Regions from separate parts of the Paenibacillus sp. FSL L8-0333 genome, predicted to be linked through region 2. Evidence: predicted binding sites of a transcription regulator. Region 2 holds the regulator's gene; each other region holds the start of a gene.

Region 1 (3,222 bases), 2.3 Mb from region 2:
TCACTTGTAATATCCAGTCCATAGCCCATACATGTCTCATATATTGTGGGAAACCGATGCTTCACCATCTCTGGAGATTCATGTGTAATATCCAAATAAACGAACGTTGATTTAGTAAGTTCCATTTCACTTACAATAGCTCGCGCTACAATATCCCGCGGGGCTAGTTCAAGCAGGTTATGATAACGCTCCATGAACCGCTCTCCATTAATATTGCGCAAGACTGCTCCTTCCCCACGCACAGCTTCGGAGATTAAAAATCTAGGAGCTCCTGGGTAACTAAGTGCTGTAGGATGAAATTGAATAAATTCCATATCTCGTATATGAGCACCAGCGCGATAGGCGATCGCTACACCATCTCCTGTAGCTACCTCAGGGTTGGTAGTGTATCGATATAATTGTCCTGCTCCACCAGAGCACAAAATGGTCGCATCCCCTTGCAGGAACAACCGTCCACCACCGGGCCGCTGCAATAATGCGCCTACACATTCGCCACCTTCAGTGATGAGATCGATAACATAATGATCATCCCAGACCTCAATATTCTCATGTTCCGCTACCTGTTCCGCCAATGCACGAACAATCTCATAACCAGTAGCATCCCCATTTGCATGCAAAATACGGCGGTGGCTGTGCGCTCCTTCCTGAGTCAAAGCCAGTACCCCATCTTCCTTATCAAACAGGGTTCCTAAGCGAATTAACTCATGAACGCCTTCCGGCCCTTCATTAACAAGTGCATCGACAGCTGTTGAGGAGCAAAGACCTGCACCGGCCATTAAGGTATCCTGCCGGTGGTATGCAGGGGAATCATCCTCAGCTATAACAGCTGCGATCCCCCCCTGTGCATAGCGAGTATTACTTTCCATTACTGATTTCTTTGTGATCATTATGACACGCCGATCTTCACTGGCTTTAATAGCCGTGAATAATCCGGCAATCCCTGAACCAATAACAATACAATCTGTCTTTACCGTAGGAATATCCCGAAGATCAAAATCAACCAAATATTGTGGAATCATGACCGCTTTTCACCTGTTTCAACGAAAGAGTAGCGCATGCTACCGGACTTGTAGCATGCGCTCTAGGGATGTTCTGGCTTTGTCGGCGACAGCAGGCGGTACATAGATTTGTGGCTTCATCGTCTCCAGGCATTTCACCAGTTTTTTTAGATTATTAACTTTCATATTAGGACAAACAAGAAATTTGGTAGCAAAATGGAATTCTTTATCTGGACTATCCTTACGAAGCTGATATCCGGTACCATCTTCCGTTCCAACGATAAATTGCTTACGATCCGATTTCCGGCAATACTCCAGAATTGATGTAGTGCTGCCTACATAGTCACCCATGGCCACTACTTCAGGACGACACTCTGGATGAACTACAAATTCCGCATCTGGATATTTTGCTCTCATCTCTACTACATCTTTGACGGTCAACATGTCGTGAGTGTTGCAATAACCTTCCCAGATAATCAGCTTCTTGCCCGTCTGATCTTGTACATATTGACCAAGATTCTTATCTGGGACCCAAATAATCTCTTCGGCGTCAAGGGATTCGATTACTTTCACAGCATTAGCAGAGGTACAACAAATATCGGTTTCTGCTTTAATCTCGGCGGACGAGTTGATATAAGTGACTACTTTAGCATTTGGATGTTGAGCTTTTAGCTTACGTAAACCGTCTACATTGACCATATCTGCCATTGGACAGCCTGCACGTTCATCAGGAATTAGGACGGTTTTGTTCGGGGCTAAAATTTTTGCACTTTCCCCCATGAAATGAACACCGCAGAATACAATAACTTCCGCATCTGTCTCTGCAGCCTTCTGAGCGAGTAAAAAAGAGTCGCCCCGGAAATCGGCAACCTCCTGAATTTCATCACGCTGATAATAATGAGCTAAAATGATTGCGTTTCGTTCCTTTTTAAGCTGTTCAAGACGTATACGAAGTTCTCGATTCTGTTCCTGCTTGCGCTCAAGCGCCAGAGCTTCCACCGATTGTTCTCCCCCTTAAATCCTCGCGGCTTTTCGCCGACATGATGTTATCAAATGGCATGCGCCATCATGGTGAAAAAATGAACATGCTGATATAAATAGTAAGTAATATTAATCACTAATGTACACAACGTTCCAGCCCCTGTCAATGTAACTGGACAGGCTTTAAGGCATAGAATCCCTTAAAAATTAAAATAAAAAATCCGGAGAACAGTTACGTTCTCCGGATAAATTTACATCATATGAATGGTGGACCCAATTAGGTAAGGCTAGTGCCCCCACCTTTGTTGTCATCATCGGAACCGTCATTACCCTCAGAATCAGGGTTATTCGGGATATCCTTTGATAAGTCAGGAAGTGTGGACTGTTCGTCCTCAGGCTTGCCTTGAATGCGAACTCGCACATCACCGATATTGTCGATGACAGGCTCGCCAACTTCATGGGCAACACCTTCGCCACCCTCTGGTTTACCATCCTCGGAAAGGAATCCTTGTTCAATCAGTTGTGTGATCTGATCAAGCTCAAGTGTTTCTTTCTCAAGTAATGTATTGGCAATCAAGTGCATTTCTTTGGAGTGTTTGATCAACAGATCTTTACAACGTTCGTAACTCGAAGTAATAAAGTTCTGCATTTCCTGATCAATCTCATAAGCAATGGAGTCACTGTAATTCTGTTCATGCCCAATATCACGACCTAAGAATACTTGACCTTGAGAAGATCCGAACTGCATAGGTCCAAGCTTATCGCTCATACCGTACTCCATAATCATGGCACGCACGATGCGCGTAGCCTGTTGGAAGTCACTGTATGCACCCGTACCGATCTCACCAATAAACAATTCTTCGGCAACACGTCCACCAAGTAATCCAGTAACCTTATCTAAAAGCTCCTGCTTGGTAACGATCATCCGATCTTCCTTCGGAAGCATAATAACGTATCCGCCTGCACGTCCGCGTGGGATAATAGTAACTTTATGCACCATATCGGCGTGCTCAAGGAAGTAACCAGCAATAGTATGGCCTGCTTCATGATAAGCTACAATACGTTTCTCGCGGTCACTGATCACACGGCTGCGTTTCTCAGTTCCTACGATAACACGGTCAATAGCTTCATCCACTTCAATCATGGAAATATCTTTACGGTTACGGCGTGCAGCTAGCAAAGCTGCCTCATTCAGCAGATTCTCCAAATCAGCACCTGTGAATCCGGTTGTGCGTTTAGCAAC
Region 2 (3,222 bases):
GTTATTGTTGCTTGCCGCGCCATCCGTGCCAAGAGACACCTTCACACCAGCTTTTAGAAGATCAGTAACCCGAGCCACTCCGCTAGCCAGCTTCAAATTACTGCCCGGATTATGAGAGACACCCACATTATGGCGAGCCAAGATCTCAATCTCTTCATCATTTAAATGAACACCATGTGCAACTATCGAGGGACGTGTGAACATTCCAAGCTTCTCTAAGTGAGCTACAGGACGAAACCCGTAATCCGCCACATTTTGTTCCACTTCACGTTTCGTTTCGGACATATGCGTATGCATCGGTAAATCCAGATCATGCGCTGCCTGCACGAACTTAACCAGGAAGTCCGGAGGGCAAGTATAAGGGGCGTGCGGTGAGATCATAGTAGTAATTCTACCGTCAGCCTTTCCATGCCAGTTACGGGCAAAAGAAATCGCTTCCGCAAGCTTGTGATTCTGTACATCCTCTGGACATAACCCGATCACACCACGCATCAATACGGAACGGATACCTGATAACTCAGCTACCTCAGCTACTCGGTCCATGTGATCATACATATCGAGGAAGGTCGTAGTTCCACCCTTCAGCATTTCCAATACAGATAAGGAGGTTCCCCAATATACATCATCACCGGTGAACTTTTCCTCCATCGGCCACATTTTCTCCTGAAGCCACACTTGTAGCGCTAAATCATCTCCATATCCACGCAGCAAAGACATCGCCGCATGACCATGTGTGTTTACAAGTCCAGGCATGAACAGCAGACGACTGCCATCAACCACTTGCACTCCAGCTTCCATCTGAGGCTCTTCTTTTCCTATGTAAGTGATTAAATCATCTTCAATAGTCATATATCCACTCAGAACCGGCTCATCCGTTCCCGGAGTCAGAAAATACCCGTCCTTAATTATCGTTTTATTGCTGTTCATGTTCGCTTTCTTCCTTTCCATCCCGCAAGTAATAAGCAAGACTTTGCAGATCAGTTGTAAAATCAGCTGCATGCACCCGGATATTCGGTGGTGTCTTCAGAATCACAGGGGCAAAGTTCAAAATCGCTTCAATCCCAGAAGAAATGAGAATATCTGCTACATTTTGAGCTTCTGAATCAGGTACGGTAATAATGGCAATGCGAATACCTTGCTCACGAATCGTGCTGCCTAGTTCATCCATTGGTTGCACAGTAAGGGAGTTGATCTTACGTCCAACCTTAGGAGCGTACGAATCAAATATAGCGGTGATTTTCATTGTATCTTTAAGATATGCATTGTAATTAGACAAGGCATGTCCGAGATTACCTGCCCCTACTAAAGCTACATTAAGCTGTTGATCCAGCTTCAGAATATGACGGATTTTCTCAATAAGATACGTTACATCATAGCCGATACCTTTTCTGCCGAAGTCACCAAAATACGCTAAATCCTTACGAATCTGTGCGGGATTAAGATCAAGCTTTTGTCCAAGTTCCTGAGAGGAAACTGTTAATATTTCGCGATTCTGGAGATCATTCAAAAAACGCAAATACACAGGTAGTCTGCGAACAACGGCTTCTGATATTTTATCCGATTTCATATTTTTCCTCCTAAAAATAGTAATGTTCTTGTGAAAATCCATATTCAAACGTATACCTCTCCTTATTAAGGGCGGTACTGTAACTTACCGCCCTTAAGGATAAGGAGGAGCTAAACTGAAGACGAGCATTTTAAGAAGCGCCGCCATCCTCTAGCCATTCCGCTATGCGGGGGACCATTTGATCAGTCAGCATATGCTCCATTTTGGGACCAGGCAATGAATAAAGGAAATACTTCCCGTAATGAGATTCAATAACCCTTGTATCATAAACAATAACTATTCCGCGATCCTGCGCCGTGCGAACCAGTCTTCCGAATCCCTGCTTAAAACGAATAACCGCTTGAGGAACAGATAATTTCATGAACGGATTCTTCTTCTGGGCCTGCAATAACTCCGACTTCGCTTCCGCCAACGGGTGATTCGGCGGTTGAAACGGAAGTCTCACGATGGCCAGGCAAGTCAGTGCTTCACCTGGAATATCTACACCTTCCCAGAAGCTGCTCGTCCCCAGCAGAACGGATGCTGCACTGTCCTGAAAGCGGCGGATCAGCTTGCTCCGGCTGCCACCTTCCACGCCTTGACCAAGCACCGTAATCTCTTGTGAGGCCAAAGCCTCTTTAAGCGGATCATATACCTGACGCAGCATTTTATAAGAAGTAAACAGAACCAGCATCCGCCCACGTGTTGTTTTGGCAGCTTCTGCTAACGACTGTACGAGTGTATCGACAAATCGAGCATCGCCCACACTGCCCTTCACACTAGGAAAATCACGCGGTATAACTAGCAGCGCCTGCTCGCGATACTTAAAGGGAGATGGAAGGAGTGAGGTCATTAGACGTCCCTCTTCCGCAGCTTCGTTAAGTCCGAGATTATCAATCATAAACTGAAAAGATTTATCTACAGACAGCGTCGCCGAGGTAAGCACGATGCTCTTTTTCTTATCGAAGAACAACTCTTTAAGCTGGCTGCTAACATCCACAGGGACGGCATACATCTGCAGTGATTTGCTGCGGTAATTTCCATTTGCCTCCAGCCAATATACTACATTATCGTCATTCAGCCCCATAAAGAATCTTACTTGCTCACGTATGGAAGCCAAATCCTTAAATAAACCGCTAATATCAGTAACAAGACTGTCTGCTGAGGATTGGCTTTCCTGGTCACGCATCTCATTAAGCATTTTATCACCCTTACGGATGATGTCGCTTAACGTCAGATTCATAGTGTTCTCAAGCGCAACTAATTCATCCCAATCCTTCGGCTTACGGGCGGGAAGCAAACGCATAACCAGTTGTCCCGCTTCCCCTGCTGCTGCATCACTGCGTTCCGGCAAAAGGCTGAACAGCTTGTCGCTGAGTGCATCCCAGGTTTCTTTGACAGTAAGCAGATCCGGGTAGATCCGATCGATGACTCCGCTCCATTCTGAAGCCTCTTCACTGCCTGACGACTGTAAGATCTGGCGCAGAGCAGGAAGCTGTCCGTTTCGGCTATCTTTATACAGTCGCGATAACGTGTGTGCCACAGTGAAATGCTTCATATGCATGCCAAGATGTTTACCAGCCACATCTTCTAAATGATGTGCTTCATCAATTACAAGATGCTCGTAAGCCGGAAGCAGCTGGTGCCCAGCTTTAACATCTGCGAATAGCTTGGAA
Region 3 (3,222 bases), 280 kb from region 2:
CATTGGAGATACGCAGCAAGCAATCGCATAATCTTCACCCCAGTATGGACGCATTACATCGTCATTTTCATACTGAATTGCACTAGTTTCGATGGAAACCTTAGCACAATATTTTTTGAAGGCTTCAGGCAATTTTTCGGACCACAGTACAGTTAAGTTTGGTTCCGGAGCTGGACCCAAGTTGTACAGGGTGTTCAGGAAACGGAAGCTGTTCTTGGTAACACGAGTTGTTCCGTCTTCAGCCATACCACCGATGGATTCAGTTACCCATGTTGGGTCGCCGGAGAACAGATCATTATAGTCAGGTGTACGCAAGAATTTCACGATACGCAGTTTCATTACGAAATGATCGACGATTTCTTGAACTTGTTCTTCAGTCAAAGTACCTTCAGCAATATCGCGCTCTGCATAAATGTCCAGGAAAGAGGACACACGGCCCAGGGACATCGCCGCACCATTTTGTTCTTTAACTGCTGCCAGATATCCGAAGTATACCCATTGAGTAGCTTCTTTGAAGTTGGTCGCTGGTCTGGAAATATCCATACCATGAGCGGCTGCCATTTCTTTCAATTCGCCAAGTGCACGAATTTGCTCGGACAGCTCTTCACGCAAACGAATAATATCTTCAGTCATGGAATCAACTTCAAGCTCAGTTTGTTGTTGTTTTTTGTCTTTAATGAGGAAATCAATACCGTACAGAGCAATGCGGCGGTAGTCGCCGATGATGCGTCCGCGGCCGTAAGCATCAGGAAGACCTGTAATTACGCCGGATTTACGCACAGCTCTCATGTCTGGTGTATATGCATCAAATACGCCTTGGTTATGCGTTTTGCGAATGTTCGTAAACATGTCAACGATGTTTTGTGGAAGCTCGAAGCCGTAAGCCTTCGTAGCATCAACCATCATCTTGATCCCGCCAAATGGCTGGATGGAACGTTTGAAAGGAGCGTCAGTCTGTACGCCTACAATTTGTTCCTTGTCTTTGTCAATGTAGCCTGGAGCATGTGAAGTGATTGTGGAGACAGTATCTAGGGAAACATCCCATACGCCGCCTCTTTCTCTTTCTTCCTTGCTCAATTGGGAAATAATCTTCCATAGTTCAGTTGTGTTACTAGTAGGTCCTACGAGGAATTCTTCGTTTCCTTCATAAGGCTTAATGTTACTTGCGATAAAGTTGTTAACGTCAACTTTTCTGGACCATTTACCTTTTGTAAAACTTCTCCAACCGGATTTCACTTCTTGTACATCTTTTTCAATCACCGACATGCTAAATCCCTCCATCTATATTTATAATATTTGTAGAGATCGCGGGCTTGAAGGTTGATCCCGTGTCTCGTGATCCCAAGAAAGATATGGTTGTTCGAAAATTCACAATCATTGTTCCATGTATGGGACCGTTGTTTATATAAACATTTTAGTTTATTTTCTATAAATAGACTGTGACAAATATCACCTTTCCGGTGATATTTGTCACTTATATCTAATCCACAACCATCCTATTATCTACTTAACCAAATATTAATTATCAAATCTTCCGTAGAAAGCATTACGGTACACATCTGCAAGTTCAGATACCAGTGGCAGCTTAGGATTGGCAGTTGTACATTGATCTTCAAATGCACGGTCAGCCAAGTAATCTACACGGGATTCAAAATCCTTAGGATCAAAGCCCAGTTGTTGGAAGGATTCTTCGATACCCAGTTTTTTGTTCATATCGCGAATAGCATTGATCAGGCTAGTTACACCTTCTTCAGTTGTGCGAGCTGGCAATCCCAGAATACGGGCGATTTCTGCATAACGCTCGTCAGCTACGAAGTGTGAATATTTAGGGAACGAAGCGAACTTCGTAGGTTTCTTAGCATTGTAACGAATAACGTGTGGCATAAGGATCGCATTAGTACGACCGTGAGCAGTGTGATATTGACCGCCCCATTTATGCGCCAAGCTGTGGTTAATACCCAGGAAAGCATTAGCAAAGGCCATACCAGCAAGTGTTGATGCGTTATGCATTTTCTCACGGGCAACTCTGTCGCCTTCAAGCGCCGATTTTTCAAGGTATTGGAATACCAATTGGATTGCTTTAATTGCCAGACCATCAGTGTAGTCACTCGCCATAACTGATACATAAGCTTCGATGGCATGTGTCAATACGTCCATACCTGTATCAGCTACAGCAGTTTTTGGCAAGCTATATACGAACTCTGGATCAATGATAGCTACGTCTGGAGTTAGCTCGTAGTCAGCCAAAGGATATTTAGTGTGTTGTTCAGTTGTTTTATCGGTAATAACTGCGAAAGATGTTACTTCCGAACCCGTACCCGAAGTAGTTGGAATCGCTACAAACTTAGCTTTGTTTCCAAGTTTAGGGAATTTGTAAACCCGTTTACGGATATCCATGAATTTTTGTTTCAGACCGTTAAAGTCTGCGTCTGGATGTTCATAGAATAACCACATTCCTTTTGCAGCATCCATTGGGGAACCACCACCAAGTGCGATGATGCAGTCCGGTTGGAATCTGTTCATCATTGCTGTACCTTTTTCAACTGTAGTTGTCGATGGATCTGGTTCAACTTCCGAGAACACTTCGATCGCTACAGGAGTTTGGCGTTGACGCAGGTAATGTTCAACTCTCTCAACATATCCGAGCTTAACCATCATTGGGTCAGTGATAATTGCGACACGTGTGATATCAGGCATTTTGGTCAGGTACTGAGTAGCGCCTTTTTCGAAATAGATCTTGTCAGGTACTTTAAACCATTGCATATTCACGGTACGACGATTCACCCTTTTCACGTTGATCAAATTAATTGCTGTAACGTTTTGCGACACGGAGTTACGACCATAAGATCCGCAGCCCAGCGTCAACGAAGGGATGTTAGTGTTATAGATATCGCCGATCGCACCATGAGTGGAAGGCGAGTTAACGAGAATACGTCCTGTTTGCAGACGGTTGGAGAACTTCATGATTACTTCTTCGTTGTTGGAGTGGATAGCCGAACTATGGCCCATACCACCAAATTCAACAACTTGTGCTGCGCGTTCGATACCTTGATCTGCGTTTTTAACTTTGTAGCAAGCAAGCACAGGACTCAATTTTTCAGCGGACAATGGATATTTAGTGCCTACACCTTCAAGTTCTGCTACCAGAATCTTAGTGCCGGCAGGAACTTGAATGCCGCACATTTCAGCAATTTTCACTGCGGATTGTCCAACGATTGCTGG
Region 4 (3,222 bases), 2.5 Mb from region 2:
AGCTGGCCGGATAGATTATAAACGTCTGGTTATTATGTTATAGTAAAGGTTGAAATAAAACTTGTATCGACCTGAAAAGGAGTACTTCATGACACAGTTTGTCTACAAACAAATTATTGATGACTTAAAAATGAAAATTTTTGCTGGGCAGTTTCCCGATATGAAATTACCGGATGAACGAACACTTAGTGAAACTTATCAAGTGAGTCGTAGTTCTATTAAAAGTGCTCTGACTAAAATGGCAAATGCCGGCATTATTTTTAAAAAGCGTGGCTCAGGGACATTTATAAATCCTTTATACATAAAAAATGAATCTATTTTTAACTACGAAGGTTCTAATTTAGGTGTCACCGACAATTTTCAAATGAATGGGAAGAAGCCAAAGATTAAAGTTTTGAAATTCGAGGTCATTCCACCAACGGAAGAACTGCAACGGGATCTGTTTTTAGGACCACATGATTTTGTATACAAAATCGTTCGCTTGCGTCTTTTTGATGATGAACCCTTTATGATTGAAACGGGTTATATCCCAATCAAAATCGTGCAGAACTTAAATCAGACTATTATTGAAGGATCTATCTTTAATTATTTGGAGGATTCACGGAACCTGGCGGTAACCAAATCCTTTTTATCGATATCCGCAGAACCCTCTGAGGCTACGGATCAAGAGCTGCTGCATTTGCAGGCGAATGAGCCAGTAAGCATTATGGAAGGGATTTTCTTTTTAGATAATGGCACACCCTTTGAATTCTCCCATATGCGTTTCCACTATAAATACTTAAAATTTAATACCTTTGTGTCCGTTCATTAAAAGTAAGACTGGGGAATTTTTCTCGGTCTTATTTTTTTTATTTTGCGCAAAATAGATGAAGGAAAAGCAGCAAATATCTCCCGCAAACTTCAGCCCATATTTTTACATATATATTAATATTGACGTATTTTTACAGACAATTGACACCGTTTTTCATACTATGTTCATATTTTCACAAAATTGGACCGTATCATTTGTTGAAAAGGTTGAATTAATTTTTGGCGGCGGTATGATGTACTTGTGGAAGAAATTACGGCAATGTAGACACAGAAAAAATTTTGGGGAGTGGAAGAAATGGTATTATCCATGGATGTTGATTACTCATCAAAAACTTATTTAGAGAAACTTGATGCATACTGGCGCGCAACTAACTACATCTCTGTAGGTCAACTGTATTTGAAAGATAATCCGTTGTTAAGAGAACCGCTGAAAGAAGCAGACGTAAAGATTAAGCCAATTGGACACTGGGGAACTATTCCCGGCCAGAACTTTATTTATGCCCATTTGAATCGGGTCATTACTAAATATGATTTGAATATGTTCTATATCGAGGGTCCTGGTCATGGCGGTCAGGTCATGGTTTCGAACTCCTATCTCGATGGTAGCTATACTGAAATTTATCCGGAAATTACACAAGATATCCCAGGTCTGAAGAAATTGTTCAAACAATTCTCTTTCCCAGGTGGAGTTGCTTCCCATGCTGCCCCTGAAACACCTGGATCGATCCACGAAGGTGGCGAATTAGGTTATTCTCTATCCCACGGTGTAGGTGCAATTCTGGATAATCCAGATTTAATCTCCGCTGTTGTTATTGGCGATGGAGAGGCTGAAACTGGCCCATTAGCGGCTTCATGGTTCTCCAACCGGTTCATCAATCCAGTTACTGATGGTGCAGTTCTGCCGATCCTGCACTTAAATGGTTTCAAAATCAGTAACCCAACGATTCTGTCTCGTCAATCCAAAGAAGAAATTACTGCATACTTTAAAGGTATGGGTTGGGAACCGTTCTTCGTTGAAGGCGAAAATCCTGATCTAATGCATCCAGAAATGGCTAAGGTGCTTGATACCATCGTAGAAAGAATTGAAGCGATTCAAAAGAATGCACGTGACAACAATGACCTTACGCGTCCGGTTTGGCCAATGTTGGTCTTCCGTTCTCCTAAGGGCTGGACGGGTCCAAAGCAATGGGATGGTGTTCCGAATGAGAACTCGTTCCGTGCCCATCAGGTGCCGATTCCAGTGGATCAAAAGAATATGAAACATGCTCCAGCGTTATTGGAGTGGATGAACAGCTATAGACCAGAAGAATTATTTGATGACAATGGTCGTCTGAACGCTGAACTTGCTGAGATTCTGCCAACTGGCGACAGACGTATGGGAATGAACCCAGTTACTAATGCTGGCAACCAGATTAAAGATCTAAACTTACCCAATTTCCGTAAGTTCGCACTTGATAATTCCAAACCAGGTGAAGTAATAGCACAAGACATGGCCGTTCTGGGTAAATACATGAAAGATGTTATCTCTCTGAACGAAGAGAACTGCAATTTCAGAATTTTCGGACCGGATGAAACAATGTCCAACCGTCTGGGACCTGTCTTTGAAGTGACGAAACGTCAATGGTTGGATCAAGTGATTGAGCCGAATGATGAATTCCTAGCTTCTTATGGCCGTGTTATCGATTCCCAATTGTCTGAACATCAGGCAGAAGGTTTGCTTGAAGGTTACGTATTGACAGGTCGCCATGGTTTCTTTGCAAGCTATGAAGCTTTCTTGCGTGTCGTGGATTCGATGATTACTCAGCATTTCAAATGGCTGCGTAAAGCAACAGATCAAAGCTGGCGTGCGGATATTCCATCATTGAATGTGGTAGCAACTTCAACTGTATTCCAACAAGACCACAATGGTTACACTCACCAAGATCCAGGTTTGCTAGGTCACTTGGCTGATAAAAAACCAGAATTTATCCGTGAGTATTTGCCGGCTGATGCGAACTCCTTGCTGGCTGTCTTTGACACCGTCTTAAATGACCGTCAAAAAATTAACTTGATCGTTTCTTCCAAACATCCTCGTCCACAATGGTTCAGTGCGGATGAAGCACAAGAGCTGGTGGATAAAGGACTGAAGATTATTGACTGGGCAAGCACCGATCAAGGTGGAGAGCCTGATGTTGTCTTTGCTTCTGCAGGTACAGAACCAACTATCGAAAGCTTGGCTGCAATCTCTATCCTGCATGAAAAACTGCCGAACCTTAAGATTAGATATATCAACGTGGTAGACTTGTTGAAACTGAGAAGTCAAAAATTAGATCCGCGTGGCTTATCTGACGAAGAGTTTGATCAATTTTTCACAAAAGATAAACCAGTTATCTTCGCTTTCCACGGATATGAAGGTCTGATTAAAGACTTGTT

Evidence for each region. The regulator Rex, encoded in region 2, represses fermentation and respiration genes when NADH is low (regulators of the CRP and FNR family bind a similar motif). The targets are predictions, from matches to a motif close to TTGTGAAATATTTCACAA.
Region 1: nadA (quinolinate synthase NadA) is a predicted target of Rex. The motif match lies at 2,068-2,085, and genes of this name have one in related genera.
Region 3: pflB (formate C-acetyltransferase) is a predicted target of Rex. The motif match lies at 1,357-1,374, and genes of this name have one in related genera.
Region 4: NYE72_RS01100 (phosphoketolase family protein) is a predicted target of Rex. The motif match lies at 972-989, and genes of this name have one in related genera.

Annotation. Positions count from the first base shown of each region.
Region 1 covers NZ_CP150186.1:73,715-76,936, reverse strand. Annotated here, with positions in the region: gene nadB (L-aspartate oxidase) at 1-1,019, opposite strand, end outside; gene nadA (quinolinate synthase NadA) at 1,059-1,997, opposite strand; gene ftsH (ATP-dependent zinc metalloprotease FtsH) at 2,257-3,222, opposite strand, start outside.
Region 2 covers NZ_CP150186.1:4,610,055-4,613,276, forward strand. Annotated here, with positions in the region: gene NYE72_RS20615 (amidohydrolase) at 1-927, opposite strand, end outside; gene NYE72_RS20620 (redox-sensing transcriptional repressor Rex) at 914-1,567, opposite strand; gene dinG (ATP-dependent DNA helicase DinG) at 1,698-3,222, opposite strand, start outside.
Region 3 covers NZ_CP150186.1:4,888,561-4,891,782, forward strand. Annotated here, with positions in the region: gene pflB (formate C-acetyltransferase) at 1-1,266, opposite strand, end outside; gene adhE (bifunctional acetaldehyde-CoA/alcohol dehydrogenase) at 1,519-3,222, opposite strand, start outside.
Region 4 covers NZ_CP150186.1:226,157-229,378, forward strand. Annotated here, with positions in the region: gene NYE72_RS01090 (hypothetical protein) at 1-1, shown strand, start outside; gene NYE72_RS01095 (GntR family transcriptional regulator) at 89-811, shown strand; gene NYE72_RS01100 (phosphoketolase family protein) at 1,106-3,222, shown strand, end outside.